One region of the Ideonella lacteola genome, then DNA from elsewhere that is predicted to be linked to it. Evidence: predicted binding sites of a transcription regulator. Region 1 holds the regulator's gene; each other region holds the start of a gene.

The links. The regulator LexA, encoded in region 1, represses DNA repair genes until DNA is damaged. The targets are predictions, from matches to a motif close to ACTGTATNNNNATACAGT.
Region 2: the regulator LexA is predicted to act here: its motif matches at 5,505-5,522, upstream of recA (recombinase RecA).
Region 3: the regulator LexA is predicted to act here: its motif matches at 3,992-4,009, upstream of imuA (translesion DNA synthesis-associated protein ImuA).

The regions. Positions count from the first base shown of each region.
Region 1 is NZ_JBBUTG010000005.1:205,837-216,401, forward strand. Features, by position in the region: gene AACH06_RS10970 (CaiB/BaiF CoA transferase family protein) at 1-320, shown strand, start outside; gene AACH06_RS10975 (hypothetical protein) at 422-838, shown strand; gene AACH06_RS10980 (MarR family winged helix-turn-helix transcriptional regulator) at 1,013-1,489, shown strand; gene AACH06_RS10985 (organic hydroperoxide resistance protein) at 1,532-1,957, shown strand; gene AACH06_RS10990 (esterase-like activity of phytase family protein) at 2,064-3,416, shown strand; gene AACH06_RS10995 (asparaginase) at 3,511-4,449, opposite strand; gene lexA (transcriptional repressor LexA) at 4,553-5,230, shown strand; gene AACH06_RS11005 (helix-hairpin-helix domain-containing protein) at 5,270-5,599, shown strand; gene AACH06_RS11010 (nuclear transport factor 2 family protein) at 5,691-6,152, shown strand; gene AACH06_RS11015 (nuclear transport factor 2 family protein) at 6,166-6,651, shown strand; gene AACH06_RS11020 (GbsR/MarR family transcriptional regulator) at 6,769-7,359, shown strand; gene AACH06_RS11025 (thiol-disulfide oxidoreductase DCC family protein) at 7,416-7,868, shown strand; gene AACH06_RS11030 (hypothetical protein) at 7,887-8,288, shown strand; gene AACH06_RS11035 (NAD-dependent epimerase/dehydratase family protein) at 8,285-9,184, shown strand; gene parC (DNA topoisomerase IV subunit A) at 9,246-10,565, opposite strand, start outside.
Region 2 is NZ_JBBUTG010000004.1:212,417-222,981, forward strand. Features, by position in the region: gene mrdA (penicillin-binding protein 2) at 1-1,202, shown strand, start outside; gene rodA (rod shape-determining protein RodA) at 1,291-2,445, shown strand; gene AACH06_RS08955 (hypothetical protein) at 2,660-3,073, shown strand; gene AACH06_RS08960 (sensor histidine kinase) at 3,081-4,562, opposite strand; gene AACH06_RS08965 (response regulator) at 4,716-5,387, opposite strand; gene recA (recombinase RecA) at 5,587-6,627, shown strand; gene AACH06_RS08975 (regulatory protein RecX) at 6,697-7,263, shown strand; gene AACH06_RS08980 (DUF2889 domain-containing protein) at 7,386-7,991, shown strand; gene sucC (ADP-forming succinate--CoA ligase subunit beta) at 8,048-9,208, shown strand; gene sucD (succinate--CoA ligase subunit alpha) at 9,226-10,119, shown strand; gene AACH06_RS08995 (TerC family protein) at 10,281-10,565, shown strand, end outside.
Region 3 is NZ_JBBUTG010000005.1:316,771-327,335, reverse strand. Features, by position in the region: gene AACH06_RS11520 (sigma 54-interacting transcriptional regulator) at 1-637, opposite strand, end outside; gene AACH06_RS11515 (benzaldehyde dehydrogenase) at 916-2,379, shown strand; gene AACH06_RS11510 (coniferyl-alcohol dehydrogenase) at 2,474-3,250, shown strand; gene AACH06_RS11505 (hypothetical protein) at 3,414-3,566, opposite strand; gene AACH06_RS11500 (hypothetical protein) at 3,563-3,835, opposite strand; gene imuA (translesion DNA synthesis-associated protein ImuA) at 4,013-5,113, shown strand; gene AACH06_RS11490 (Y-family DNA polymerase) at 5,408-6,985, shown strand; gene AACH06_RS11485 (DUF72 domain-containing protein) at 7,066-8,070, shown strand; gene AACH06_RS11480 (AIPR family protein) at 8,472-10,163, opposite strand; gene AACH06_RS11475 (hypothetical protein) at 10,330-10,565, shown strand, end outside.

The DNA.
Region 1 (10,565 bases):
GCGCCGGCGAATTGGCCGCCCGCTTCGAACGTGTGGGGCTGCCCTATGCCCCCATCACGAAACCGCACGACCTGTTCGACGATCCCCATCTGCAGGCCACAGGGGGCCTCGCGCCCATGACCATTCCGGCGGACGGCAGCGGCGCCGGCCACGCCGTGCACACCCACACGGCCCTGCTGCCCCTGGCGCTTGATGGTGATCGACTGCCCGTGCGACGCAACCCACCCGCGCTGGGCGAGCACACCGACACGTTGCTGCGCGGGCTGGGCTACCTCGACGGTGAGATCAGCGCCCTTCGCGCCGCGCGAGTGGTGGCATAGGGCCTCTCAACCAGCCAATCCATCGCTGCCCGTGCCCCCCATCAGAGGGAAGCCACGGCCACCTCTGCGCTGCTATCGTCTGCCGCCAAGGAGGGGATCTCATGAAACTCGCACATCGCTGGGTGGGCGTGACGCTGTTGGCACTGTGGCCCATGGTCGGCCACTCGCAGCAGCTGTATCGCTGCGGCAATACGTTCAGCCAGACGCCCTGCGGCGCCGACACGGCCACGGTGAAGGTACCTGGGGCCGGCGTGCCGTCGTCGGGCAGCCAGCGGCCGGGTGAGGCCTGCGCCCAACAGGCCATCGCCGCGACGACGGCCCAAGGCGGCAGCGCCCGCATCGTCGGCGTCCAGACGGCGGGCACCGAAGTCATCCAGTACGCCAAGCAACCCGTCGCGGCGCACCTGTACTCGGTGCAGATTGCCCGAGTCGATTCCCAAGGCCGAGACCTGGGGCAAGTCACGGTGCAGTGCTACACGAGTGAAGATGACCAGCGGGTGCTGAAGGTCGTGCGCTGACGAACCCTTCGCCCACTGCCGGCGGACTACTGTCGCGGCCGCTCCTGCGCCGAGCGGTCCGCCCGAGTGGCCCGCCCGAGTGGCCGGAATCGCACGCTCGACCCCATACATCGGCCGGGCGCCGAAAGACCATTTCAATTGTGTGCAATTAAATTGCCCGCTAAAGTTCAGCCCATGTCGAACACGCGCACGCCCCGCTCCACGAAAGCCGCCACGGCCTCCTGGCTGGCGCTCGACATGCAGCTGTGCTTCGCGTTGTATTCCACCTCGCTGGCGATGACCAAGCTCTACAAGCCGCTGCTGGCGCCTCTGGGCCTGACCTATCCGCAATACCTGGTGATGCTGGTGCTGTGGGAACAAGATGGCCAGCCGGTGAACGCGATCGGCGAGCGGTTGACGCTGGACTCCGGCACCCTCACTCCGCTGCTCAAGCGGCTGGAAGCCGCCGGTCTGGTGCAGCGGCTGAGAGACGCCGCCGACGAGCGGCGGGTGCTGGTGCAACTCACCGCCGAAGGCCGCACGCTGAAGGGCCAGGCCGAATCCATCCCGAAGCAGGTGCTGTGCGCGATGGACTGCCAGCTCGACGAGATTTCCTCCCTCACGCGGCGCTTGAAGGCGCTGCGCGACAACATCGCCCAGGCAGCCGCCTGAGCGAAATGCTGACCCTCCCTCCACCACACCAAGGAAGACATCATGGCCCTCGAAAAGGTTCTGTACACCGCCCACGCCACCTCCACCGGTGGCCGCACCGGCACCTCGAAGTCTGACGACGGCCGCCTTTCGCTCAGCCTGAGCACGCCCAAGGAACTGGGCGGTGACGGTGGCGCGGGCACGAACCCCGAGCAACTGTTCGCTGCGGGCTATTCCGCCTGCTTCATCGGCGCCATGAAGGCCGTCGCCGGCAAGATGAAGATCGCGTTGCCGGCCGACGTGTCGATCACCGCCGACGTCGGTATCGGCCCGATTCCCAACGGCTTCGGTATCCAGGTCGCGATGAGCATCAGCATCCCCGGCATGGACAAGGCTGCTGCCGAGCAGCTGGTCGCCGCGGCCCACCAGGTGTGCCCGTATTCGAACGCCACGCGCGGCAACATCGACGTGTCGCTGACGGTGGTCTGAGCGCCCGCGGCGCGGCCTTGTCATCGCCCCGTCATCGACGGGTCATGACAGCGTCACCTCGCCTCGCGAAGCTCCTCGGGTTGTATCGACCCGAGGAGCTTTTTTCATGTCCCGTCTTGTTTTCAGCGCGCTGGCGCTGGCCTGCGCCACCGCCCTCACGCCCGTCCATGCCGCCGTCACACTGATCGCCAAGGGCAGCCTGGCCGGCGATGGCAGCGACCTGTCGGGACTGACCTATGCCCTCGAGAACGGTGCTCCGGCGAACATGCTGGGCGGTCTGGGGTCGGGCCTGGCCTGGGCCGGCGGCCAAACGTTTGTCGCGGTCCCCGATCGCGGGCCGAACGCCACGGCGTGGAACACCAACGTCGACAACACCACCAGCTGGGTGCCACGCCTGCAAACGCTGACGCTGTCTCTCACACCGGTGGCCGACGGCAACCTGCCCTTCACCTTGACGCCCGCACTGATCGGCACCACCACGCTGTTCTCTCGCGACGCCTTGGTCTACGGGCCGGTCGTTCCGCCAGTGAACCAGAAGAACCGGCACTACTTCAGCGGCCGCTCCGACAACTTCGACGGCGACACCGGCTCGCTCAGCCCGATGGACGCCCGCTTCGACCCCGAGGCCGTGCGCGTGTCGCGCAGCGGAAAGCGCGTCTACATCTCCGACGAGTACGGCCCCTACGTCTACGAATTCAACCGCGAAACGGGCAAACGCACCCGCGTGTTCAGCCTGCCGGAATCAACCTTCGCAGTCGCGGCCAAGTCAGCGATCGGCGCCACCGAGATCAGTGGCAACACGCGTGGCCGCGTGGCCAACAAGGGCATGGAAGGCTTGGCGATCACACCGGACGGCAAGACGCTGTTCGGCTTCATGCAAAGCCCGCTGATCCAGGACGGTGGTGACGGTGGCCGTGCCAACCGGATCGTGAAGATCGACATCGAAACCGGTGCCGTCAACCAGTACGCCTACGACAACTTCATTCCGTCGCTGAACAAGGCCTACAACAGCAGCGAAATCCTGGCGCTGAACAGCCACGAGTTCCTGGTGCTCGAGCGTGATGGCAAGGGCCTGGGCGACAACTCGGCCGCGGTGGTGAAGCAGGTCTGGAAGGTGGATCTGGCGCAGGCTGAAGACGTGAGCGCCCTCGAAGGCGCGAACGACCTGCTGGCCAAGGCGCCCGCGAAGACCTTGTTCCTCGACATCCGCGCCGCGCTGAACGCGGCGGGCCTGGCAGACACCGCGATCCCCGCCAAGCTCGAAGGCATGGCATTTGGCGAGGACGTGGTGATCGATGGCGCCGTCAAGCACACGCTCTACATCGCCAACGACAACGACTTCCTCTCGGTGGCGCCGGGCGGCCTGCCCAACCCGAACCAGTTCTTCGTCTTCGCCTTCGACGACGCGGACCTGAACGGCTCGGCCTACGAGCCGCAAAAGTTCAAGCCTGCGCTCTGAGAGCTTGAGAGCCCACGCCCAACTCTCGGGGTACAGCAGCACTGGCAACGCCCGTGCGGCGTGCGAGGCCGATCGGGCGCGGTGTGCTGCCGCTTCAAACGGCAGCCATCAGGCCCAGCAGCATCTCGATGCGCGCCTTCGAGGCGGACAACTCACCCGCTGAGGGCAATGCACCATCCGGCGCGCCGACGATCGCGCCGCCAGGGCAGCGCGTGGCGCGCCACACGGGCAGCCCGCGCGCTTGGGCGCGCTGGGCAGCCGCCAACAGCGACGCATGCACCGTGCCATTGCCGGTGCCTTCGATGACCAGGCCCTGAACGCCTGTCGCGACGATCGCGTCGACCACCGCGCCGTCCACCCCTGCATGGCTGGCCACCACGGCCACGCTCGGCCAGCCGGCCACCGGGCCCAAGACGCGTGCCACGCCCACCGCCTCACAAGACGGCCAGGCCCGCAACACCCGCAGGCGCCCCTCCTGGATCAAGGCGACCGGCCCGGCTTCGCCCGACTCGAACGCGTCCAGCATGAAAGGCTGGTGTTTGCGCACTTCGACCGGCCCGTGCACCCGGCCGTTCAGCACAGCGGTGACGCCGCTGGCCTGGGGCGAAGCGGCCACCGTCACCGCATCCAGCAGGTTCTGCGGGCCGTCGGCCTGCAACGAGGTGGCGGGTCGCATCGCGGCCGTGAGCACCACCGGCTTCGTCGGCGAGAGCACGCGGTGCAGGAAATACGCCGTTTCTTCGAGCGTGTCGGTGCCGTGCGTGATCACGAGGCCGGCCACCTCGGGCCGCGCCAGGTGGTGGGCCACGCGCTGCGCCAGGGCCTGCCAGATCTCGTGGCTCATGTCCTTGCTGTCGACCTGCGCCACCTGTTCCGATTCGAGCCGACGCGGCCCCAGGGCGGGCACCGCAGCGACCAGCTCCTTCACCCCCACTTGCCCGGCCACGTAGCCCACGTCGTCGCCCGAACCCGCGATGGTGCCGCCGGTCGCGAGGATCACCACCAAGCGCTCTTCGAGTGAATTGCTTTGCATTTCTTGCATGTCTGGATAAAAATACAGATACTGGATGCAACCTCAGCCGTCACGCTGGCCTGCTAGCACCCCTGCTCAGCACCCGCCGACGGCCTCAGCCGCCATGATCGACAGCCCGAAGCTCACCGCCCGCCAGCAGCAGATTCTCGACTTGGTGCAAACCACCATCGAGCGCACCGGCTCTCCGCCGACGCGTGCCGAAATCGCTGCCGAACTGGGCTTTCGCTCGCCCAACGCCGCCGAAGAGCACTTGCAGGCGCTGGCTCGCAAAGGCGTCATCGAGCTGGTGGGCGGCACCTCACGAGGCATCCGTCTTCAGTCCAGCACGTTGCGCGCCCTGAACGAGGCTCGCGGAAAGCAATTCTCGCTGCCCTTGCCCAGCCTGGCGCAGCTCACCTTGCCCCTGGTCGGCCGAGTGGCCGCCGGCAACCCCATCCTGGCTCAGGAGAACATCGAGCAGTCCTACGTGCTTGAGGCCAGCCTGTTTCCACGCCGCCCCGACTACCTGCTGAAGGTGAAGGGCATGAGCATGCGAGACGCCGGCATCATGGACGGCGATCTGCTCGCCGTGCTGAAGACCGCCGAGGCGCGCAACGGCCAGATCGTGGTCGCACGTCTGGACGATGAGGTCACCGTGAAGCGCCTGCACCGCACCAAGCAAACGATTGAGCTGCTGCCCGAGAACCCTGACTTCGAGCCCATCGTGATCGCGCCGGGCCAAGTCGAGTTCGCCATCGAGGGCATTGCTGTCGGGCTGGTGCGGCAGAACATGCTGTTCTGATCGCCTTTCGCTGGTCGCCTTTCGCTGGTCTTGCTCGACATGGGCCGCACGCTGTCTCCCATCCGCCCGATCAAGGCGCCCAAGGCTGCTTCGGCGGCTGATTGCCACACGCTGGAACAGTTGCCGAACGTGGGGCCGGCGATGGCCGGTGATCTGCGCCTGCTGGGTTTCCAGCATCCGGCCGACCTGCGCGGGCAAGATGCCTTCACCCTGTATCGCCAGCTCGAACGAGCCACCGGCCAACGCCAAGACCCTTGCGTGCTGGATACCTTCATGGCCATCGTCGATTTCATGAACGGTGCCACCCCCAAGCCTTGGTGGGCCTACACCGCCGAGCGCAAGCAGTTGCACGGGCAGGCACTGGGCTGATCGCCGCTGTTGACGCTTTCGGTTTCGGCGGGCCAGGGTTGCCCACCCTCGCTCTATAGTTCGCGCCTTGTCACCCACCCGGTGCGCATTCATGTCGCCTCGCCTTTCGCCCTTGGCACGCCTCGTCCGCCGCACTGCAGGCGCGGCGTTCGCCGTGCTCAGCCTGTGGCCAGCGTGGTCTGCCGCAGCGACCACCGAAGAGACGCTGACCGCCATCGAAGACCAACGCGTCGAAGCCGTACGCATTCAGGATTTCGGGACGCTGGGCCGCATCTACGCCCCGGAGTTCCTGGCAGTCTCGCCACAGGGTGAGGTGATAGACCGATCACAACTGTTCCAGGCCCTGGCCAAGGGCCAATCGGCACAGCGATTCAGCACCGACGACATCCGCGTGCTGGATCTGGGCGCGACCGCCGTGGTCTTTGGCCGCCAGACAGCTCGGGCACCAACGGGCCAGGTGACCGAGGTCTCGCGATTCGCCCATGTGTACATCCAACGTGACGGGCAGTGGTGGTGTGTGTCGGCCCAATCCACCCGAATGCCCGAACCATGATCATCGGTACCTCATGAACCGTCTGCTCCCCTTCCTCGCACGCGCGGCAATCCGTTGTGCTCGCGTCGGCGTCGCCGGCCTTCTGGCGGCCAGCTTGCCGTGGGCCCACGCTGCCGCACCGACACCCGAGGACATGGCGCAACTGACGCGCCAATCAAACGAGTGGGATGCGGCCATCGTCCGGCAGGATCGCGTGGCGATCGAGGCCAACATGGCCGAGGATTTCCGTCAGATCGACGGCGATGCCGACATCGAAGACAAGGCGTCGTTCGTCGACGGCCTGATGTCACCCAAGCTGAAGATCGACCCCTACACCGTCGATGAATTCGAGGTGCGCCAGTACGGCGACACCGCGTTGCTGACCGGCCGCACCAAGATCACTGGCCATTGGGACGGCAAGCCTTTCAGCACCCACTACCGATACACCGACATCTACACCCGACAGCAGGGTGTCTGGAAGATCGTGCAGGTGCAGATCACCCGCCTCGCCAAACCCTGACCGGCGGCCAGCGTCGCCGTGGGCAGGCAGCGGGCGCGGCGTGGCACCACGCCGCTCTCTTGGCTCGACACCAATTTCTCTCTTGACAGAAATTACAGAAGCGGTACGCTGGGCGCCATGGAACTCAGCGAAACCGGCCGCCGCTTCATCGTCCACTGGGGAGAGATGGGCTCGGCCTGGGGTGTCAACCGCACGGTGGCCCAGATTCATGCCTTGCTCTTCTTCCACGGCAAGCCCTTGCATGCGGAAGAGATCAGCGACACGCTCGGGGCCGCTCGGTCGAACGTGAGCACCAGCCTGAAAGAGCTGCAGAACTGGAAACTGATCCGGGTGACGCACCTTCTGGGCGACCGGCGCGACTACTTCGAGACCTCGCACGACGTGTGGGAGCTCTTTCGCACCATCGTCCGCGAGCGCAAGGAGCGAGAGTTCGACCCAACCACGCGCATGCTGGCTCAACTGGTGGCGCAACCATCTTTCCAACAAGAGCCGCCCGACGTGCAGGACCGCCTGCGCGAAACCCTGCGCTTCATGGAGTCGCTCGGAGCCTGGTCGGACGAGATGCTCCGCCTCACCCCGGCCACCCTCGAAAAGGTGATGGGCCTGGGTGCCAAGGTGCAGAAATTCTTGCGTGGCTCCGACAGCGCGCAGCCCACCACCGAGGCCGATGCGGCGGCGCCCGCTCCGCTGCCCGCACCACCGTTCTGAGCCCCTTTTTTTGACTCAAAGTTTCTGTGTTTGCCGAAATTTCAGAAGGAGAGAACATGGACCACGCCAGCCCTTATCCGATGACGATCTACTACGACGCTTCGTGTGCGCTGTGCAACGCCGAGATGACCAACCTCATGCTCCGCAACACCGAAGGCCTGCTGCGTTTTGTCGACGTGTCGGCACCTGGTTTCGACGCGCCGCCGCCTGGCACCACCGTGTCGACGCTGATGGAGTTGATCCACGCACAGACCGCAGACGCGCGCCTGCTGAACGGGGTGGAGGTGTTTCGCCTCGCCTACCGCGCGGTGGGCCTGGGCTGGTTGTGGGCCCCCACGAATTGGCCGGTGCTTCGCCCACTGGCGGACAAGCTGTATCCGGTGGTCGCCCGAAACCGGCACCGCATTCCGCGCGCCCTGAGTCACCTGTTGTTTGAAACTACCGCGCGCCGCGCGGCCCAACGTGCTTCGGCCCAACGCTGCCAAGCCGATGGAACCTGCCAACGGTAGCGCGCCAAGGAGCCTCTCATGAACACACTCTTGATCTTTGCCTCGTCGCTCACCCTCGCGGTGTGCCTGCCGATCGTCGCCGTTCGCTATCTGGAGCCGATCCTCGCCAAGGTCTTGCGCGGCCTGTGCGATGCGGATGGCGGCGCCGAGTTCTGGATAAGGTCGGCCTACCTGCTGGCGGTGACCGGCACGGTGGTGCTGCAGTTGACCTTCGGCCGGTTCGAAGACGGCGCCGACCCCGTCGACGTGCTGCGCCGCACCTTGTGGCTGGTGCTCGCCGGCATCTTCGTCACTGTGGCTTTCATCGCCAGCCGGGTCTGGCACCAGGTCTCGCAGATGATGCGCATCGATGTGCGCCTGCCGATGGCGCCCGCCGAGCGGGCCCGGGCCACCGCCGCAGAAGCAGCGAGCGCATCATGAAGGTCCTCGTCTGCGGCCACCGCGGCTTCATCGGGGCGCACATCGCCCGGGCGTTGCGACAGGCCGGGCATGAGGTGGCGGGCACCACGTCCACCCAGCCCGGCTCGGGTGAACACCTCGTGGACTTCTCGCGCGACACCACCCCCGGGGCCTGGCTGCCTCGCCTGGATGGGGTGGATGCGGTGGTCAATGCCGTGGGCGTGCTGCGCGACAGCGCCCGACGGCCGATGTCGGCCGTGCACCTGCTGACCCCCATGGCCTTGTTCACGGCCTGTGCACAGGCCGGGGTGCGGCGGGTGATTCAGATCTCCGCGCTGGGCATCGACCACGGCACCACGCCCTATGCGCGTACCAAGTGCGCCGCCGATCGTCACCTCATCGAGCGCACGCAAGCCGGGCAGTTGGATGGCCTGGTGCTTCGTCCCAGCGTGGTCTACGGGCCGGGCGGTGCCAGTGCCACCTTGTTCGACCGCCTGTCCCTGCTGCCCTGGTTGCCGCTGCCGAAGGCGGCACTGACGTCACGCATCCAGCCCGTGCATGTGGAGGATTTGGCCGCGGCCGTGGTGGCGGCGCTGTCCAGCAGCGCCGTGCCGAAGGGCGTGCTGCCGGTGGTCGGGCCGCAGGTGTCCAGCCTGTCGGCCTTCATCCAGCGCCTGCGGGCCGCCCGCGGCCACGCGCCGGCTCGTGTGATGGCGCTGCCCGAGCGCCTGACGATCGCCAGCGCCGCCTGGGGCGACCGCTTTCCGATCACGCCCTGGGGCCAGCAAACGTTGGCATTGCTGGGCACGGACAACACCGCCGACGCGACGCCGCTGCGCGATCTGCTGGGCCGCGAACCACGCGACCCGGCGAGCGAACCCGCGCCTTTGGCCACGCTCCGCACCCGCACCGCCTGACGGGGCCCAGGCTCGCCCCGCCCAGTGGCGCGCGGGCGATCCCCTCGCGCCCCTTCGTGCATCAACCCGCCAACACGCGCAGCGGTTTGACGATGCCCTCGACCTTGTGGCCCTTGCGTGCCCGCTTGCCCACGTAGGCGGCCAGCGCAGCGCCCTTGATCACTTCATCCTTCGGCTTGCCGCCGCGGCCCGTGCCCAGCACCCGCAGTGATTCGCTGAAGGTCGTCACCGAGAGCAGGGGGTCTTTCGCGTCCACATCCATCAGCGTGAGGCCTCGGCCGCCCTTCGATTGCAGCTTGAGCTCGCTCAAGGGGTAGACCAGCAAACGGCCGCTCAGCGACAGGCAGGCCACTTGGCCGTGGGTGACGGCCACGGCGGCGGGGGGCAGCACGTGCTCCTTGTCCTCCAGCGTGAGAAAGCTCTTGCCGCCGCGTTGCCGTGTGGCCAGATCACCGCATCGGGCGAGCAGGCCAAAGCCACCCGTGTTCGACAGCATCAGCGTCGTCTCGGCCGATCCGGCGAAGTAGTGCGCCGGCTGCGAACCGGCCTCCAGCTCGATCAACGCGGTGATGGGCTGGCCATCGCCGCGGCCGCCGGGCAGGCCCGCCACCGCCACGTTGTAGACACGGCCGTTGCTGCCGAACACGTAGAGCGTGTCCACCGACCGGCACGGGAACGCCCCGTAGAGCGAATCGCCAGCCTTGAAGCTCTGCGTCGTCGCATCGATCTCGTGGCCCTTGAGCGCACGCACCCAGCCCTTCAGGCTCACGATCACCGTCACCGGCTCGTCGATGATCTTCACCTCGGCGACCGCGCGCCTTTCCTCCTGGATCAAGGTGCGACGCTCGTCGCCATACTGCTTGGCGTCGGCCTCGATCTCCTTGATCATCGTTCGGCGCAGGGCAGAAGGGCTGGAGAGGATCTCTTCCAGCTTGGCGCGCTCTTCACGAAGCGACTTCAGCTCTTGCTCGATCTTGATCGCTTCGAGACGCGCCAGCTGCCGCAGGCGGATTTCCAAAATGTCCTCGGCCTGCCGATCGCTGAGCTTGAAGCGTTCGATCAACGCGGCCTTGGGCTCATCCGAATTGCGGATGATGTGGATGACCTCGTCGATGTTCAGCAGCACCAACTGCCGGCCCTCGAGCACATGGATCCGATCGAGCACCTTCTGCAAGCGGTGCTGTGTGCGGCGCTGGATCGTCGCCTGGCGGAAGGCGATCCACTCCGTCAGCATCTGGCGCAGGCTCTTCTGCGTCGGCCGTCCGTCGATGCCCACCATCGTCAGGTTCACCGTCACGCTCGATTCGAGGCTGGTGTGCGCCAGCAGCGTGTTGATCAGGTCCTGCTGCTCGACAGTGCGGCTCTTGGGCTCAAAGACCAG
Region 2 (10,565 bases), on a different contig from region 1:
ATGGCGAGGTGCTGGCCTTTGTCTCCAAGCCCACCTTCGACCCCAACCTGTTCGTCGACGGCATCGACGCCGATTCCTGGCGCGAATTGAACGAGGACATCGACAAGCCGCTGCTCAATCGGGCACTTCGGGGCACCTACCCCCCCGGCTCCACCTTCAAGCCGCTGATGGCCATGGCCGCATTGAACAGCGGCAAGCGATCGCCCAGCACGGTCATCCAGGACAACCTCACCTACACCTTCGGTGGCCACACCTTCGGCAGCCCGGAGACCGACCGGCCCGGCCCGAAAGACATGCGCGCGGCGATCGTCACCTCCAGCAACGTCTACTTCTACAGCCTCGCCAACGAGATGGGCGTGGACCTGATCCACGACCAACTCGAGCCCTTCGGCCTAGGCCGAAAGACCGACATCGACCTGCAAGGCGAGGTCGCGGGCGTGCTGCCATCGACCGAATGGAAGCGCCGCCGTTTCAACCAGAAGTGGTACGCCGGCGAGACCATTTCGCTGGGCATCGGGCAGGGCTACAACAACTTCACGATGCTGCAGATGGCCACGGCCTACGCGACCATCGCCTCGGGGGGCCAGCGCTTCAAGCCACGGCTGGTGCGCGAGATCGAAGACGTGGTCAAGCACGACCGGCGGCGGATCGCCAGCGACGCGCTGGATCCGCTGCCACTCAAACCGTCGGACGTGGGCGTCATCCAGAACGCGATGAACGGCGTGACCTTGGAAGGCACATCGCGCCAGGTCTTCATGGGTGCGCCGTACCAGAGCGGTGGCAAGACCGGCACGGCGCAGGCCGTGGGCCTGAAGGCGGGCGAAAAGTACAGCAGCATCAAGGCGGACGAGCGCAAGCGTGACCACTCGTTGTACGTCGCGTTCGCGCCCATGCAGCAGCCCACAGTCGCGCTGGCCGTGATCGTGGAGAACGCCGGCTGGGGATCGGCATCGGCCGCGCCCATCGCGCGCCGCGTGTTCGACTACCTGCTGCTCGACCAGTACCCCAGCGAAGAAGACATCGCCAAGACGCAGCAGGGCCAGACATTCGCGCCCATCGGCACGCCCCGCAAACCGGCGGATGTCCCCCTGCCCACCGGTCCCGGCGCCTCGGTGACGATGGGCGTGGTAGCGCCACCCGAGCCAACAGCCAGCGCCACGGCGGTGGCCGCGCCAGCGCCAGCGTCGGGAGCATCCCGATGAGCCGGCGAATCGATCGGCAGACGGCGCTCGCGCAAGCGCTGCGCCCCCGCGAGGGACTGCCGGTGAACCCATCGGACGAGGAGCGCTCATGAGCATCGTCATTGAACGGCGTCCGCTGTCGCAGCGGCTGGCCCCGGTGTTCAGCGGTTTCGACATCCCACTGCTGTTGGGTCTCGCGCTTCTGGGCGGTCTCGGTCTGCTGACCATGTACTCCGCCGGTTTCGACCACGGTACCCGCTTCGTCGACCACGGCCGCAACATGCTGCTGGCGTTGATGCTGCTGTTCCTGGTCGCTCAGGTGCCGCCGCAGCGGCTGATGCGCATTGCCGTGCCGCTGTACACCGTGGGCGTCGCGTTGCTGGTGGCCACGGCATTGTTCGGCATCACCAAGAAGGGCGCGACGCGCTGGCTGAATGTCGGGCTGGTCATCCAGCCCAGCGAGTTGATGAAGCTCGCCATGCCGCTGATGCTGGCCTGGTGGTTCCAGAAACGAGAAGGGCAGTTGCGCACCCTCGACTTCGCCGTGGCCGGCGCGCTGCTGCTGCTGCCCGTGGGCCTGGTGGTCAAACAGCCGGACCTGGGCACGGCCATCCTCATCCTCTCGGGCGGCTTGTACGTCATCTACTTCGCCGGGCTGTCCTGGAAGCTCATCCTGCCCGTGCTGCTGGCCGGTGCGTTGGGCATCGGCGCGCTCGTCTTCTCGGCCGACCAGATTTGCCAGGACGACGTCAAGTGGCCGCTCTTGCGCGAGTACCAGAAGCACCGGGTGTGCACGCTGCTCGACCCGACGACCGACCCGCTGGGCAAGGGCTTTCACATCATCCAGGGCATGATCGCCATCGGCTCGGGCGGCCCCACGGGCAAGGGATTCATGAAGGGCACGCAGACGCACCTGGAGTTCATCCCCGAGCGAACCACCGACTTCATCTTCGCCGCCTACGCCGAGGAATTCGGTCTGGTGGGCACGCTGTGCCTGATCGCCTGTTTCAGCTTCGTGCTGATACGCGGCCTGATCATCGCGGCGGAAGCTCCCACCGTGTTCACCCGGCTGCTCGGCGGCGCTTTGACGCTGAGCTTCTTTACTTATGCGATGGTGAACATGGGGATGGTCAGCGGCATCCTGCCGGTGGTCGGCATTCCGCTGCCGTTCATCAGCTACGGTGGCACCGCGATGGTGACCCTCGGGCTGGCACTGGGCATGCTGATGTCCATCGCCAAGAGCCGGCGCCTGATGCAAAGCTGACCCGGCAGGCCGCCCCCCTAACTCGTGAGCTGAATGACAAAGGTTATTCGGCATGACGAAGGTCAAGGGGGTCAAGATAGGGGGAGGCCACCCCCCTCATCAGAGGGAGAGATCTTCGACCGTCAGCTCCATAGACTGCGCAGCGGTACGGTAGGTTGTATCCAACCGTCACCGTACTAACAACTCATATGAACTGACTTTCGGAGCACACATCATGTTGAAGATTTCCACCATCGCCGCCGTTCTGCTCGCCGTGACCGGTGCCGCCCAAGCGGCGATCCCCGCGAACATCAAGTTCGACGGCTACTGCGACGGCTTCACCAACCTGACGGTCAGCGGCGGCTACGTGACCGGCCAGCGCGACTTCACGAACTGCGGCGCCTACACGCCGGACGCCGTGATGGGCCCGACGGGCAAGGTCTTGGCCGGGGCCGTTGGCAAGGGCTATTCGCTGACGGAAGCCAGCGCCACCCAGTTCGGCACCACCTACGGCTGGGTCGTCAACAACAACGGCACCTGGGCCGTGTACGGCGTGGAATCGGGCGCGCTGATCAACAGCGGCACCTGGTCGGCCGGCTACCCCCTGAACAACGCCCAGGCTGGCGGCAAGGTCTCCACCTCCAAGTGATCGTGGGTCAGCGCTGATCCGGGTCGGCGCTGGCGGGCACTGAACGCCCACCTGCCTGTACCGGAAAGCGCACCGTGAACACCGTCCCCGGCCCCATCGCCGGGGACGCCGGCACCCCCGCCGACGTCGAGACCGCCGACCGTGCCTGGTCGATCGACACCGTCGCCAAGTGCTTCTCTGCGATTTCGCGCACGATGGCCAACCCCAGGCCACTGCCATCCACGTTGGTTCCGAGGGCCCGATAGAACGGCTGGAACACCAACTCTCGTTCGGACTCGGCAATGCCCGGGCCGTTGTCTTCGACCTGCAGCACGACCACCTGGCCGAAGGGATCGGGCGTCACTCGAACCGTGACCGTGCCACCTTCTGGCGTGTACTGCAGCGCGTTGTCGACCAGATTGCGGATCATCTCCCGCACCAGGATCGGCTGCCCCCGCAGCCGCGGCACCGATTCGCTGAGCGCCTCGGGGCCCTCGTAGCCCAGGTCGATCCGCTTGTCCATCGCCCTGGGCACAAAGTCTTTCACCGTGTCGGTGGCCAGGCGGACCAGGTTGAACTCCTGCGCCTTTCGCGCCGACTCGCGGTCTTCCGCCCGCGCCATCGCGAGCAACTGGTTCACCATGTGCGCCGCCCGCTGGCTCGAACGGGCGATCTGCTGCAGCGACCGCTTGATCGACTGGGCATCGCCGGTGCCGCTGTCGATCTCGCGCTGCGCCAGTTCGGCCTGGGTGCGCAAGCCGGCCAGCGGCGTCTTCAGCTGATGGGCGGCATCGGCCAGAAAGTGCTTCTGGGTGGCCATGGACTGGTCCAGCCGGGTCAACAGGTCGTTGATGGCACCCACCAATGGCGCCACCTCCTCAGGCACGTCGTGCTGATCGATGGGGCTGAGGTCGTGGCTTTGCCGGCGCTGGATGCGCTGCTGCAACTGGCTGAGCGGCGCAATGCCGCGCGCCAGCGCGAACCACACCAGCAACACGGCTACCGGCAAGATCACGTACTGAGGCAGCAACACCCCCTTGATGATCTCGGTGGTGAGCCGGCTGCGCTTTTCCATCGTCTCGCCCACCTGGACAAGGCCGATGCGGGGCGACTCACTCGGCCCGGGAACAGGCCGCAGGCTGGCGACCCGCACCGTTTCGTTCTGGATCATCTCGTCGCGAAACTGCACCTCTCCAGGCGGGGGCGGAGCGGCCGGGTCGGTGTCCGGCGCCGGCAGCTCGCGATCACCGGCCAGCAACTGCCCTTGCTCGCCCAGCACCTGGAAATAGACGCGGTCGACATCGTCGCTTCTGAGCAGCGCCGCCGCGGGCTCGGGCAGGCGCAGAACCTTGCCCGGCGATGGCCCCGATTCGACGGCCACGATCTGCCGCGCGATCATCCGCGTCAACTGCGCCAGGTCGCGGTCGTAAGGCCGCGCGGCGATGTTCTGCGCGACCAACCAGGTCAACGCCGCGCTCATCGGCCACAACAGGAGCAGCGGCACGAGCATCCAGTCGAGGATCTCGCCGAACAATGACCGCTGCTCCTTCAATGGCCGCCCCTCGCGCACTGGCCGGAACAACGCGCTGGGGGCTGCGCCCAGCGAAGCCAGATGCGCGCAGGCCCCGCGAAGGCCCGCGGCGCTTCAAGTGGCTGGACGCGGTCAGTTCTGGATTTTTTCAAGGCAGTAGCCGAGGCCACGCACGGTCGCGATGCGGATGGGGCCTTGTTCGATCTTCTTGCGCAGGCGGTGGATGTAGACCTCGATCGCGTTGTTGCTGACCTCTTCGCCCCACTCGCACAGGCGCGCAACGAGCTGGTCTTTGCTGACGAGGCGCCCAGCCCGCTGCAGCAGCACTTCGAGCAGGCTGATCTCGCGCGCGGACAGTTCCACCATCTGGTCGTTGATGTAGGCCACCCGACCCGTGGCGTCGAAGGTGAGGGGCCCGTGCTTGATCACGCTAGATGCGGTGCCCAGGCCGCGCCGGGTCAACGCCCGCACGCGCGCTTCCAGCTCTTGCAGCGAAAACGGTTTGGCCATGTAGTCGTCGGCCCCCAGATCGAGGCCCTTGACGCGCTGCTCCACCGAATCGGCAGCCGTGAGGATCAGCACCGGCACGCTCGCGCCGCGGGCGCGCAGCTTGCGCAGCACCTCCAGCCCATGCAGCCGTGGCAGGCCCAGGTCGAGAATCACCAGGTCGAACTCGTGGGAGGCGAGCGCCGCGTCGGCCTCGCTGCCGGTGGCCACGTGGTCCACCGCGTAGCCGGCTCCGCGCAGCGAGCGCAGCAGTCCATCGGCCAGAACCTGGTCATCTTCCGCAATCAGGATGCGCATCGCCCTTGTCTCCTTGGCAGGCGGCTCTTCGACATCACCCTCTCGCGGCCACCGATACCGCTGATTCTAGGGAGCGGCCCTGTCCCCAGCTTGACGTTCGCCAGGGCCGGAAAATCCACTGTACAGATATCCAGCTTCTGACATAATCGTGCCCATTCCCAGATCAAACCCCGATCTTCGACCGAGGAGGTCAGCTCGAATGGATGCACCCGTGAAAAACCTGAACACCGAGAAGTCCAAGGCCCTGCAGGCCGCGCTGGCCCAGATTGAAAAGCAGTTCGGCAAGGGCTCGATCATGCGCCTGGGTGAAGGCGAAGTGATCGAGGACATCGAGGTCGTCTCCACCGGCTCGCTGGGGCTCGACATCGCCTTGGGCGTGGGTGGCCTGCCGCGCGGCCGCGTGGTCGAGATCTACGGCCCGGAATCGTCGGGCAAGACCACGCTGACGCTGCAGGTGGTGGCCGAGATGCAGAAGCTGGGCGGCGTGGCGGCCTTCATTGACGCCGAGCACGCACTCGACATCCAGTACGCCCAGAAGCTGGGCGTCAACCTGCAAGAGCTGCTGATCAGCCAGCCGGATACCGGGGAGCAGGCGCTTGAAATCGTCGACTCGCTGGTGCGCTCGGGCGCTGTCGACCTGGTGATCGTCGACTCGGTCGCCGCGCTGACGCCCAAGGCGGAGCTTGAAGGTGAGATGGGTGACAGCCTGCCCGGCCTGCAGGCCCGGTTGATGAGCCAGGCCCTGCGCAAGCTGACTGCGACGATCAAGAAGTCGAACTGCATGGTCATCTTCATCAACCAGATCCGGATGAAGATCGGTGTGATGTTCGGAAGCCCCGAAACCACCACCGGCGGCAATGCGCTGAAGTTCTATTCGTCTGTCCGCCTGGACATCCGCCGCATCGGCTCGATCAAGAAGGGCGAAGAGATCATCGGCAACGAGACCCGCGTCAAGGTCGTCAAGAACAAGGTCTCCCCGCCGTTCAAGGAAGCCGAATTCGACATCCTCTACGGTGAAGGCATCAGCCGCGAGGGCGAGATCATCGATTTGGGCGTGCAGGCCAAGATCGTCGAAAAGTCAGGCTCGTGGTATGCCTACAACGGCGAGAAGATCGGCCAAGGCAAAGACAACTCGCGCGAGTTCCTGCGCGAGAACCCCGAACTGGCCCGCGAAATCGAGAACAAGGTGCGTGAGGCGATGGGGGTGCCGCTGCTCGGTGGCACCGAGGCCGCCGAGTAAGCCGACCGTTTGCGTTGACGAGCGCCCGCCCGTGAGCGGGCGCTTGGCCGTGTGCGCGAAGAGCATGCCGTGAAACGCCCCCCTCTCAGCCTGAAGGCACAGGCCCTGTCGCTGTTGGCACGACGGGAGCACAGCCGGGCCGAACTGCGCACCAAGCTGATGGCACACGCACGCCAGCGCGCACGCTCGCAGGCCCAGGCGGCGGCCAAGGATCGGGCGCTCGGGCCGCGCGATCCGTGGGACCGAAGCGACGAAGAGCCCGTGGAGACGCCGCCTGAGTTTGACGCTGAACGGGCGGCCGAAGACATCGAGCGCGTGCTGGACGACCTGGAAGCCGCTCGGCATCTGAGTGACGCCCGCTTCGCCGAAAGCCGTGTTCACGCCCGCGCCCGACGCCAAGGCATCGCTCGAATCGAGCAGGAGCTCTCCCGTCACGGCGTCGAGCTGGACGCGGACACGGCCCGTCAGCTCAGAGACACCGAGCTGGAGCGCGCGCGGGAGATCTGGCGACGCAAATACGGCGGCCAAGCACCGGCCGATGCCGCCGAGCGGGCGCGGCAAATGCGCTTCCTCGCCGGACGCGGCTTCTCAGGCGACGTCGTTCGGCGCGTGGTCGGCCAGCGCGAGGACGATTAGGCACCCTGGCAGGGTGCGTCGGTGCGCCCGTATGTTGCGCCGCAGCACGCGTGCTACAGTGAAAAGCTGCCTGCCGACGTCTCACCCAGGATCATCCGGCGCGCAATTCGCTGTTTCCCCCAATGCCGCTTCCGCCCGCCGACCCCCAACGCCAGCTCAAGCACCAGCGTTCGATCCAGGTCCAGGCCTATGCACGGGCGGACGGGCTGTGGGAGGTGGACGCCTTCGTGCGAGACAGCAAGACACGCCCGACGGGCGCTCCCGGGCGGGAACGACCCGCCGGCGAACCCATCCACGACCTGCACCTGCGCATCGTGGTCGACGCCCAGTTCAACATCCTCGCGTCCGGCGCTGAATCGCTGGCCATGCCGTACCCCGGCGATTGCGACCAGCACGGCGACCGCTACGCAGCGCTGGCCGGCCTGAACCTGCTGCGCGGTTTCAAGCGGGCTGTGCGCGAGCGACTGGGTGGCGTGCAGGGCTGTACCCATCTGACCGAGCTGGCGGACGTGCTGCCAACCGCCGTCGTCCAGGCCTTCGCGGGCGACGTGCTGAAGGTGACCCCCGACAGCGAAACCCAACCCTTCCAGCTCGACCGCTGCCACGCGTTGGCGGCCGACGGTGAAGCCGTGCGTCTTTACTACCCCCGTTGGTACCGTCAGCTCGGTGTCGACAAACTGACGCAAAATCCGACGCCGGCATCCGGACCGGCCAACGCCGGGCACTGAGGGCCTGCCGGCCCCCAAGCCTCCGGCTTTCGTCCTGAACTCACGAAACCAGCCCCATGAAGATCCACGAATACCAAGGCAAGGAACTCCTGCGCCAGTTCGACGTGCCGGTGCCGCGCGGCTACCCGGCGTTCACCGTGCAGGAGGCCACCGAGGCCGCGCAGAAGCTGGGCGGCAACGTCTGGGTCGTCAAAGCGCAAATCCATGCCGGGGGCCGTGGCAAGGGCGGCGGCGTCAAACTGGCCAAGTCGATGGACGACGTGAAGGCCCTGGCCGGTCAGATCCTGGGCATGCAGCTCAAGACCCACCAGACCGGCCCCGAAGGCCAGAAGGTGCGCCGCCTCTACATCGAAGAGGGCGCGGACATCCAGAAGGAGTTCTACGTCTCGCTGGTCACTGACCGTGCGTCGCAAAAGGTCGCCCTGATCTGCTCGAGCGAAGGCGGCATGGACATCGAAGAGGTGGCCCATTCGACGCCCGAGAAGATCATCACCGAGTTGGTCGACCCGCTGGTCGGCCTGACCGACGAGCAGGTCAAGAAGATCGCGGCGGCCGTTGGCATGACGGGTCACACGGTCGATCAGGCCATCACACTCTTCAAGAACCTGTACCGCTGCTACATGGAGACGGATGCCTCGCTGGTCGAGATCAATCCGCTCAACCGTGACAGCAAGGGCAACCTGATCGCTCTCGACGCCAAGTTCAACTTCGACGCCAACGCACTGTTCCGCCACCCCGAGATCGTGGCCTACCGCGACCTCGACGAAGAAGACCCCGCCGAGATCGAAGCCAGCAAGTTCGACCTGGCCTACATCAGCCTGGACGGCAACATCGGCTGCCTGGTCAACGGCGCCGGCCTGGCGATGGCCACCATGGACACCATCAAGCTGTTTGGCGGCGAGCCCGCCAACTTCCTGGACGTGGGCGGCGGCGCCACCGCCGAGAAGGTGACCGAAGCCTTCAAGATCATGCTGAAGAACCCGGACGTCAAGGGCATCCTGGTCAACATCTTCGGCGGCATCATGAAGTGCGACACCATCGCCGATGGGGTCATCGCGGCCTGCAAGGCGGTGAACCTGAGCGTGCCGCTGGTGGTGCGCATGAAAGGCACCAACGAAGACCTGGGCAAGAAGATGCTGGCCGACTCCGGCCTGCCGATCATCAGCGCCGACACGATGGCCGAAGCCGCGACGAAGATCGTCGCCGCCGTGAAGTAAGCCCAGGAGCACAAGACATGTCGATCTACATCAACAAAGACACCAAGGTCATCACCCAGGGCATCACGGGCAAGACCGGTCAGTTCCACACGCTCGGCTGCCAGGCCTACGCCAACGGCAAGAACGCCTTCGTCGCCGGCGTGAACCCGAAGAAGGCGGGCGAGAAGTTCAGCGAGATCCCCATCTACGCCACCGTCAAGGAAGCCGCCTCGCAGACCGGCGCCACCGTGTCCGTCATCTACGTGCCGCCCGCGGGCGCCGCGGCGGCCATCTGGGAAGCCGTCGAGGCCGACCTGGACCTGGCGATCTGCATCACCGAAGGCATCCCGGTTCGGGACATGCTGGAAGTGCGCAACAAGATGAAGGCCAAGGAAGCGGCGGGCGGCAAGAAGACGCTGCTGCTGGGCCCGAACTGCCCCGGCTTGATCACGCCGGAAGAGATCAAGATCGGCATCATGCCGGGCCACATCCACCGCAAGGGCCGCATCGGCGTGGTCTCGCGCTCGGGCACGCTCACCTATGAAGCGGTGGCGCAGCTCACCGAGATCGGCCTGGGCCAGTCGAGCGCGGTCGGCATCGGCGGCGACCCGATCAACGGGCTGAAGCACATCGATGTGATGAAGGCCTTCAACGACGACCCCGACACCGACGCGGTCATCATGATCGGCGAGATCGGCGGCCCGGATGAGGCCGAAGCGGCCCGCTGGTGCAAGGCCAACATGAAGAAGCCCATCGTCGGCTTCATCGCGGGCGTCACCGCCCCCCCGGGCAAGCGCATGGGCCACGCCGGTGCGCTGATCAGCGGCGGCGCCGACACGGCCGACGCCAAGCTGGCCATCATGGAAGAGTGCGGCTTCACGATCACGCGCAACCCCTCGGAGATGGGCAAGCTGCTCAAGGGCCTGCTCTGAGCTGCCCACCCGTCGCGTTCGTAGTTGTACGAACGCGACGGGCAACGCGCGCACCTACACTTCAGCGCGCACGACGAAGAGGGCCTGCGCGCCCTCTTTTTTGCATCTCATTCCCATCTTCCATTCGCGCGTTCCCCACGCGCTTTGTCGCCGCCGCCACGATGGACTTCACCTCCGCCGCCTTCTGGGCCGCCCTCGGCTCGATCATCTGGGTCAACATCCTTCTGTCGGGCGACAACGCCGTGGTCATCGCGCTGGCGGCCCGCGGCCTGCCGCCGCACCAGCAGAAGAAGGCCATCTTCTTCGGCAGCGCGGCCGCCATCGTCATGCGGATCGTGCTGACGCTGATCGCCGTCGAGATGCTCAAGTGGCCCTGGTTGAAGGTGGTGGGCGGTGTGCTGCTGGTCTATATCGGCGTGTCGCTGCTGCTCGAGGAAGGTGAAGAG
Region 3 (10,565 bases), 110 kb from region 1:
CGGCGTGGCGGCCGATCACCCGGCAGGCGCCTGCGCCCATCGATCGACACTCCAACTCGCGGAAGATGACCAACTGGCCGAACAGGCTGGTCACGTAGCCCGTGGCGTAGCCCACCTGTGACCAGCAGGCCGCTTCGGTGCCGATGCCGTAGGCCGCGATGTGCTCGTCGTCCTCGCTGGAATGCTCCCAGAGAAACTCGCCCTCGTAGGTGCCGCGGTCGATGTCGAACTCGAAGCTCAGTGGCGTCACCTTCACCGCGCCCTCCAGCGCATGCAGCCGCGTGCCCGCCATGAAGACGTTGGCCGCATCGCCTTGCGGCCAACGCTCTCGCACCAATTGCGCGTCTCGTGCGCCAGAGACATAGCCCGCTCGCGTCAGCAGGCCTCGCGCGCGGTCGATGCCGAGCGTGTCGATCAGCTCGCGCCGCAGGTGCCCGAGCGTCGAGCTGTGCAGCAGCAGCATGCGCTGGTCGTTCAGCCAGATGCGACCATCACCCGGTGAGAAGAAGAGTGACTCGGTCAGGTCGCCCAGCGTGGGAGCCTGGCTTTCGATGAAGTGGCCGCTGTCACCGCGGCGCAGCATGGTGCCGGTCTGTCGGGCCATCTCGGCCAGCGAGATGCGGGGCGGCTTGGTCATGGTCACTGCATGAAATGGTGAATCGAGCTGCCTCGGCGGCCCTCAAATTGTTTTCATTTCATAACTAGTTGATCTCCGGCTAAACCCTTTGATGCAGCGCAACACTCATGGGCAGGGAAAGTCCCAGGGTTTGGAATAGTTCTACTCTGAAAACAACGTCGTCCATGGGGCCGCTGCGTGATGGGCGCGGCGGCATGGCACGGCTGCGGCATGCGCGTTGCACCAGATCGGATCAGCCGGCGGCCTGCTGCCGCTCCCGCAACCCACCGGAGCCTCCCATGACGACCTCTTCGTTTCTGAACCACGCCTTGTGGCGCGAGCACCTCTACAGCGGCGGCTGGCGCAGTGCGTCGGCCACTGCCGACGTGATCGAGCCCGCCACGGGCACCGTGCTCACCCGCACCGGCCGCGCGGTGGCTGCCGATGTGGCGCACGCGGCCGAGCAAGCCGCGTCCGCACAGGCGGCCTGGGCGGCGCAATCGCCCCGCGAACGGGCCGGGGTGTTCCTGCGGGCGGCGGCGATCTTCCAACAGCACCTGGATGAGCTGGCGCTGTACGTCACGCGTGAGACCGGCGCCATCCTGCCCAAGGGCCAGCACGAGCTGCGCGAGGCGATCACCTTCTGCCACATCGCCGCCGCCATGCCGATGCAGGCGCAAGGCCAGGTGCTGCCCAGCGGAGCCGGGCGCCTGTCGATCGCGCGGCGCGTGCCGCACGGCGTGGTGGGCGTGATCTCGCCGTTCAACTTCCCGCTCATCCTCACGCTGCGGGTCGTGGCGCCGGCCCTGGCGGCCGGCAATGCGGTGATCATCAAGCCGGATCCACGCACGCCCGTGAGCGGTGGCCTCCTGATCGCGCAGGTGTTCGAACAGGCAGGGCTGCCGGCGGGCGTGTTGCATGTGCTGCCGGGTGGCGCCGATGTGGGCGAGGCACTGGTCACCGAGCCGCGCGTCGCGATGATTTCTTTCACCGGCTCGGTGGGGGTGGGGCGGCGCATCGGCGAGTTGGCCGGCAAGCATCTGAAGAAGGTGTCGCTGGAGCTGGGCGGCAGCAATGCGCTGATCGTGCTCGACGATGCCGACCCCGATGTGGCAGCCAGCAACATCGCCTGGGGCGCCTGGCTGCACCAGGGCCAGATCTGCATGGCCAGCAACCGCGTGCTGGTGCACGAGGCCATTGCACCGGCCATCATCGAGCGCCTGGTGGCCAAGGCCACCCACCTGCCGGTGGGCAATGGGGCCACCGGGCAAGTGGCCCTCGGCCCTCTGATCGACGAGCGCCAGCGCGATCTTGTGCACGCGGCGGTGCATGCGAGCGTGAAAGCGGGTGCGCAGCTGCTGGCGGGCGGCAGCTACGAAGGCCTCTTCTACCGGCCCACGGTGCTGTCGGGCGTCCGGCGCGGCATGCCCACTTTCGACGACGAGACCTTCGGCCCGGTGGTGAACCTGGCCACCTTCTCCAGCGATGACGACGCGGTGGCGTTGGCCAACGACAGCCATGGCGGCCTGGCCGCAGGCGTGATCTCGGCCTCGGTGGGCCGCGCGCTCGCCATCGGCAACCGGCTCAAGGCCGGCATGGTGCACATCAACGACCAGACGGTGAACGACGACGCGGTGAACCCTTTCGGGGGCCCGGGCGCAGCCGGCAATGGCAACTCGCACGGCGGCCCTGGCGACTGGGAGCAGTTCACCACCTGGCAGTGGCTCACGGTCAAAGACGCCGCCACGCCGTTCCCCTTCTGAGGCGCAACCCCCGCCGCTCTCGCGCGGCTTGCGTCTCACCTCACGCGTGCGGCGCCAGCCATCTTCCCGAACGATCACCCACGGAGACCTCACCATGAACTTCCAAGGCAAGACCATCGTCGTCACCGGCGTCAGCTCAGGCATCGGTGCCGAAACCGCGCGCTTTCTGCGGCACCACGGCGCCAGCGTGATCGGCGTAGACCGGCAGGACGCTTCGATCTCGCTCGATGGCTTCGTCAAGGCCGACCTCTCCGAGCAAGCAGCGATTGACGCGGCCTTCGCCCAACTGCCTGAGCAGTTCGATGCGCTGTGCAACATCGCCGGTGTGCCCGGCACGGCGCCGGTGGACTTGGTGGCGCGCGTCAATTACCTGGGGCTGCGCCATCTGTGCCAACGCGCGCTGGAGCGCCTGCCCCATGGCGACCAGGGCGGTGCCATCGTCAACATCTCGTCGATCCTCGGGGCCGAGTGGCCGGCGCGGCTCGACCTGCACAAGGCCCTGGCCGAAACGCCCAGCTTCGAAGCCGGCCTCGCCTTCCTGGCACGCCACCCGGTACCGCAAGAGACCTGCTACCAGTACTTCAAAGAGGCGCTGATCGTCTGGACGATCGCGCAGTCGCAGAAGTGGTTCCTGGCCCATGGCGTGCGCATGAACTGCGTGGCGCCTGGGCCCGTGTTCACGCCCATCCTGGGCGACTTCGTGCAGATGCTGGGGCAAGAGCGCGTGCAGAAAGACGCTCACCGCATGAAGCGGCCAGCGCTCGCCGACGAGGTGGCTCCGGTGGTGGCCTTCCTGTGCGCCGACGAGTCGCGCTGGGTGAGCGGCATCAACCTCCCGGTCGACGGCGGGCTGGCATCGACCTACCTCTGAGCTCGCTCGGCTCGAACGATTCGGTCGCCTGCGGGGGCCGCTGCGCTGGCGTTTGCGTTTGCGTTTGCCTCTGCGTCTGTCGGCATCGGCATCGGCATCGGCCGGATTAGGGGTGAGCGAGGTCGGTGTGCTCAGCGCGTTCGACCCGCCCGGCGCGGGCGGGTCATGTCACCGGCCCCCAGGCGACGCTGACCCCAGCCCCCACCACGGCCACCAGAAGGGCGAAGGTGGTCCACCACAGCGAGGCCCGGTGGGTGGGGCCGGTGTGGCGGAAGAGATGCCGGCGTGCCGGCCAGTGCAATCGGCTGGGGCTCATGGGGTGGGCTCCGTGGGGCGGGGCGTCTTGGCGGGTGTGGCGCCGCTCGCCGCGGTGGGGCCCATCACCTGGGCCATCCAGCGTTCGGCGGCCAGGGTGGGCTCGATGCTGCGCCAACGTTCCTCTCGCGAGAGGCCGTCGCCGACGTGTTCGGCGTCGGTCGCATCGAGCCGGGGCCAGCAGGCGGTGATGCGGCTGGCGAAAAGCTGGATCCATGTTTCTTGGTCTTCTGGGGTGGATGGGGTGGGGCGGATGTCTGTCGCGTTCATCGTGTTGTTCTCCTGTCACCTCGCCATGCGGCGGCGTGACCTGACCTGTCGGGCCAGTGATCTGTGCGTTGGGTAGAGGCACTGTACACAAATACAGTGTTTAGGCAACCTGCCTTTTGGGGGAGGGGCGATTTCGCTGGCGGCTGCGGATAAGATGCTGTACAAATAAACAGTATCATGGCGCTGCCTTTCACCCCCTCCAAGCCGGCCCTCTGTGCGGCCATCGGTATGGCAAACGGCGTGCCGGTTGCGGCAGGTTCGCTGCCGGCGCCCCCCGCCGTGAGCGGGCGGGCCGAGCTGCTGGCCCAGCCCACCCGCGTCCACCCCGGCTTGTGGCGAGCGCAGTCTGCCGGGGGTGTGGTGGGCGGTGGGGCCAGCCTCGGTGCCGCGTTGTCCAGCGGCTTCACGAGCCTGGATGCCGAGTTGCCCGGCGCGGGTTGGCCCGTGCGTGTGCTGACCGAGTTGCTGCTCGCTGAGACGGGGGTGGGTGAAATCCGCTTGCTGGCGCCAATGCTGTCGGCCTTGGCTCAGGCGGGCCGCAGCCTGATGCTGTTCGACCCACCGGCCGAGATCAACGCGGTGGCGCTGGCCGAGTTGGGCGTGCCCTTGGGCGCCTGCATCGTGGTGCGTTGCCCGGTCACCGCCTCACCGCGGCATTCGGCCAGTTCGCGCAAAGGGGCGCTGCGGCGCACCTTGCCGGGGGCTGAGCTGTGCTGGTCGATCGAGCAGGCCTTGCGCAGTGGCCAGGTGGGCGCGGTGCTGGCCTGGCCGGGGCGGGCCGCGCGGCCCGAGGCCTTGCGCCGCTTGCAACTGGCTGCCCAGTCGCATGAGGGGCCCGCCTTTTTGTTGCGTGAGTGGGCTGCGCAGGCCGAGCCCAGCCCGGCCCCCTTGCGGGTGACCTTGCAAGTGGCGGGTGCCGATGCGCTGGAGATTCAGGTCGTCAAGCGCAAAGGCCCGGCGATGGCGCAGCCCTTGCGCCTGATGCTCGCGCCGGTGCTTTCGCCGCGGGCTCAGGCGCGGGCCAGTGCCTGGCCGCTTCCTCCGGCCACGCCGGAGATGGCCGGGGTAGCGCCCGGCGGGCCCGCTGGGCCCCCCGGGCGGCCGACGAATGGTCTGCCCCAGCAGGCGGCCCGCCCCGGCCGGCCGGTGGGGCACCGGCGGCCGCCATCGGCCGGCCCCGCTGTGCCGGTGGTTCGCGCGGTGGTGCCGCCGCGGCCTGGCGGCCCTGCGGCGGCAGCCAGCCCCGTGTGGCCGCCGGCCAATTCGCCGGTAGCCTGAGCGTGAGGGTCTGTCGTTGATGCCCGCTCGCACCGCCCCAAGACGCAAGCTCGTCGCTGCCCATGCCCGCCACGGCGCGGGCTGTGGCTGCGCTTGGTGCCTCCATCGGCACGCCCTGGCGTCGGGTCATGCCATCGCCCGGCGCTGCGGCTGGCGGCGTTTCGGTGCATCTGCGGTCGGCGACAACCCCAGCCTCGCGTGCTTCCCGGGCCTCCCGGGTCTGACGGGCTTCCCCCGCGGCCGCTGAGCGGGCGAGCTGGGTGCCGCAGGTGCGCGGTCTTCTGGTGGGCGAGCATGCTCTGGGTTGGCTTTCATTTCCCCTCGTTGTCGCTGGAGGCCTTCAGTGCGCTGCTGGGGCACGAGCGGGCGGGTGAGCCGATCGCCCTGCAGGCCCAGCATCGCATCGCGGCGGTCAATGCCGCGGCGGCTGAAGGGGGGGTGAAGGCCGGCATGAAGCGCGCCACCGCCCTGGCGCTGGTGCCCGAGCTGATCCTGGGCACGGCCGACCCGCTGCGCGATGCCGAGGCCTTGCAGGCAGCAGCCCACGCCTTGCTGGCCTTCTCGCCCACGGTGGTGCCTGCGCCGCCGCATGGCCTGCTGATCGAAGTGCAGGCCAGCCTGCGCTGCTTTGGCGGCCTGGCACGCCTGTGGCAGCGCCTGGCCGAGGCTTTGGCACCCCTGGGGCACCGGTGGCAGCGTGCCTCGGCCCCCACGGCACTGGGGGCCCTGCTGCTGGCCCGTGAGGCTCACCAGGCCGACCCACCGGCCGCCTTGACCCGCTCGCCGCTGTGCTTGGCCGAGCCCGCCTGGGACGACCTGCACCAGCGGCTGTGGCGCCTGCCGGCCGCTGCCTTGGCCACCGATGCCTCGGCGCTGGCGCAATTCGAAGCGATGGGCCTGCGCACGCTGGGCGATCTGCGGCGCCAGCCACGCGCCGGGCTGGCTCGCCGATTCGGCCCGGAGCTGTTGACGATGCTCGACCGGGCCTGGGGCCTGGTGCCCGATCCGCTCGAGCCGATAGCGCCGCCCTTGCGCTTTCTCAGCCATGCCGATTTGTGGGCGCGGGCCGACCACACCGAGGCCTTGCTCGCGGGTGCGCAGGTGCTGCTGGCGCGCCTGCTCGCCTGGGCGCAGGCGCGCCATGCACGGGTGCAGAGCTTCGTGCTGCTGCTTCACCATGAAAGCCGGTTGAGGGCCAATTCGCAGGGAGAAGCCGGCGCCCACGTCAGCCGTCTCGAGATCATGCTGGCTGAGCCCACGGGCGATGCGCAGCACCTGCACGCCGTGCTGCGCGAGCGCCTGGCGCGTGAGCCACTGGCGGCCCCGGTGCTGTCGCTGAGCCTGGCTTGCGATGCGCCCGTGCTGGGCCCCCCGCCGAATGGCGAGCTGTTTCCCAGCCAGGCCGGCCAGCGTGAGGGCCTGCTGCGGCTGGTCGAGCGTTTGCAAGCCCGCCTGGGGCCTGAGGCGGTGCAGCGGCTGGCGGTGCAGGCCGATCACCGGCCCGAGCGCGCCAATGCCCGCCAGAGCTTCACCGCGCCCGACAAAACGGCATCGTTCACCTTCGCTACCCCCGGCGCCACCCCCAACGCCACTCTCAGCGCCTTACCCGCCCGGCTGACCCGCCCGGCCTGGCTGCTGGCCCAGCCCCAGCCCTTGATGGAGCGCCAGGCCCGCCCTTGCCTGGCGGGGCAGCCCTTGCACCTGCTGGCGGGGCCCGAGCGCATCGAGACCGGCTGGTGGGACGGCGATCTGGTCTGCCGGGATTACTTCATCGCCCAACCCGCCGACGGGCCCCTGCTCTGGATCTATCGGGTGCGCCCAGCGCCGCCACAGGGCGAGCCGGGCTGGTTCCTGCACGGGCGCTTCGGCTGACGCGGCAGCCGGGCCGGGTTGGGCCCGACTCGCGCCGGCCTCACGTGTCTCGGATACTGAACGCTCACCCGAGGCGCACCGTGGCCCACGAACTCACCCAAGACGATCTCTTTCCCGCCGAGCCCCCTGGCCCGGTGGGCCGCCGCCGCAATGTGCGCATCGGCACCTGCAGCTGGACCGACCCATCGCTGATCAAGGCCAAGACCTTCTACCCGCGCGGCTGCAGCAGTGCCGAACAACGGCTGGCCTACTACGCCAGCCAGTTCCCGATAGTCGAGGTCGACAGCAGCTTCTTCGCCTTGCCAGACCCTGTGCATGCCCAGCTGTGGGCCCAGCGCACGCCCAGCGACTTCGAGTTCAACGTCAAAGCCTTTCGCCTGCTCACCGGCCACCAGACACCGCCCGAGGTGTTTCCACCCGACATCAAGCCCCACCTGCCGCCCCTGTCTGGCCGCAAGAAGAACTACTACTACGCCGATTTGCCGAGCGAGTTGCGAGACGAGATCTGGTTCCGTTTCCTGCATGCCCTGAAACCTTTGCAGGCCGCACAGAAGCTGCGCGCGGTGCACTTCCAGTTCGCCCCCTGGGTGAACCGCACACCCGAGTGGCGCACGCATGTCGAGCACTGCGTCGAGCGCATGGCCGGGCAACTGGTGGCGGTCGAGTTTCGCAACCAGAGCTGGCTGGCCGAATCGCAGGCCGAGCGCACGCTGGCATGGGAGCGCGAGATGGGCGTGGCCCATGTGGTGGTCGACGAGCCGCAGGGCGTGGGCAACTATGCGCAGGGTGTCTGGAAATCGACCCACCCGGCGCTCTCGGTGGTGAGGCTGCACGGCCGCAACGCCGACACATGGATGGCCAAAGACCTGAAGGCCTCGTCCGAACGCTTCAACTACGAATACCCCGACCACGAACTGCAAGAGCTGGCCGCCCAGATCGACACCTTGGCCGAAGACGTGTTCGAACTGCAGGTGCTGGTCAACGTGAACTTCGAAGACCAGGGCATTCGCGCGGCGCAGAAGCTGGCGCGCATCATGCGCGTGCACGAGCAACCGGATTCAGCCAAGCCAAACGACGCGGCATAGCGCGGGCCAGCGCCAGCCCGACGCCAGGTCAACCGGACAACGTCGCCTGAAATGACGCGGGCGCTCTCACCAAAGGTGAAGAGCGCCCGCGGGTCTGAGTGTCAGAACCGGCTACAGGAGCTGGGGATCCCACCCAGACCGGGAGATTGAAGACATATCACCTCCTTTCGTAGTGCTGCGACGCCCGCAAGATGACACGGTTCGCTGCCGAGGTCAAGGCTGGTGCGGTGTGGGCCTGCGCTGTTCGCGTTGTCCGGTCGGTTCTTTGCTAACGCTAAGGGCGTGCGGGGGGGGGCGCAGCGGGTGCTGCCATACAGACCTAAGCTGCTAGCGGCCGCACTGATACGTGTGCTCGGCCGCCTTCGCAAGCTCCATTGAGCTGGCGGACTGACCTACCACCCTCAGACCAACGCAAGCATCTCGCCGAGAATGGCCTGCCTTTTGAGTCGGTCGCTCGTCACATCGCCGAGGCCGCTGCAGATGCCGGCCACGCGAGTGAAGATTTCGTTTGCCCGGGCACCGTGTTGCGCCATCGCGTCGATAACGGCCTGGGCTTGGCGCTCAACCTGGCGCGAGTTCAGCCTCGGCGCGTCTCGCCCGTTCACGATCGCCCAGACGACGGGCAGCATGTGCCACTTAAATCGCTTCAAGTTCTGCGGGATTGTGCTGTTAGACACCAACAGGGTGAAGCGGTACATGGTGATGCAGGCGGCGTAGAAGACGATCTCCTTGGTGTCGTCAGCGAAGATGATTCCCGTCAGTTCGTCGTACATCGTCTTCGGATAGCGCGCCGCAAGCTCAGGCCGATTGCACAACATGGCGGCGACGCATTTGGCCGCGTTGTGCAGCGAGAAGATACGCGTGTTAGGGATGTCCTGACCGACGTACTGCCGGTCGCGCCGTTCGAGGTAAAGGCGGCCTTCAGCGCCCTCGTACGTATTGAAGTACTGCTCGACCTTACGCACGATGGGGCGCAGCGACAGGAACTGCGTGTCCTCCACCTTCGTCTGGCTGTTCGTGGCACGGACCAGCTCAGAGAAGACATCCTCAAGCTGCGTCTCGACGACCTTGATGTTCACCATCACGTCGCCCAAGGTCGCTCGGTTCTCGAAGAGTACGTTCGAGGTCTGGCACCCATTCACGATCTGGAAGTTCGTCAGGTGCAGCGTGTTCCCCTGAAGCTGCACGTCGGGGCTGACGATGGTGATGCCGTTGTTCAACACGGGAAAGCGGCTCGAGGTCTCCGAGGCCAGCGTAGCGGCGATGGACTGGTTGACTGTGTTGTCCAAGCCGAGAAATGCGCGCACGTTCTCCTCGAACACCTGTGTGCGCAGGTTCCCGTCCTCGGTCATCAGCACGTTGTTGACGAAGTCGCTCGCCCGGACGACCGCGAGGTAGGCCTCGTCGATACCGGCGATATTGGGCAGCGCAGCCGTGCTGAACGCAGGCAGGCTCGCATTGACGCCCGAGTACGTTCCGACCCACAGCCGAGTTAACTCATCGCGGTCGACGAACTTGATGTCGATGTCATGAAAGATACCAAGGGCCTCCACCTGCCGGTGGAAGTCGGCCAGCGCCACCTCAAGAGCATCCGGCCTCTGGTAGATGCCAGTCGCGACAAACCGCGCGATCAGCGAGGGGCGGCCATTGCGCAGCTTGGGCACCTGGCGCAGCACGACATCGAACATGCCCCGCGACTCGACCAGCACTTCGTCCGTTGCAGGGTAAAGGGCGGCCGTCGCGAAACGGAGCACGCCTTCTTTGAACTTGAGGAAATCGCCCAGGTCGAAGCCCTCACTTCGCTTCGCCTGAATGAAAACCATGTCTACGTCGTGGTTGCGGCGGGGTGATGCGAAAACGGCTTGCGCGTCCTCGATGGAAGCGGTGACGGCTTCGTCGATCGCTATGGCGATCCCGTCGATTCCCTCGTCACCGGTTCCCGTCACAACCTCGTCGAGGTCGAACGTGCCGCTGAATCGGTTCGAGATGACGCAGTAGGTCGCGAACTTCTCGAACTGCTTGGCCTCGTCGTCCGCTTCAAGCGAGAAGCTAGCGACGAAGCTTTCCAGGTGCGCCTTGACGATGCGGTGCATGATGCAATCCTCCGCGCTAGAGTGTAGCCAGCGGGTCTAATGCAACTGCGAGAAGAACTCGGCTGGTGGTTCCTCAAGGCGATGTATTGCAGTGCGCTGCGGATGGGCGGAAACTGGCTGACGTGTTTAGCGCTGGCCCTAGCCGGCCTCGGACGAGGTACTCGCCATGCGTTCCCACGTAGATCCGTGTACGTTCGTCGTGTTCCTGCACGTTGATGGTGCAGCGATTGATGGTGCGCTGGCAAAGGAGTTGCGGAGTAGGATCTTCCAGCAAGGTGAGTCTCCGAATGAATTGCTAGCCCGCCTGCCGATTCGCACCCAGCAGGTGCGGTTTCACGAGGACTATCACTACTGGCAGGGGCTCAGGCTTCCATTCGTATATCGATATGCCACCCTCGCACT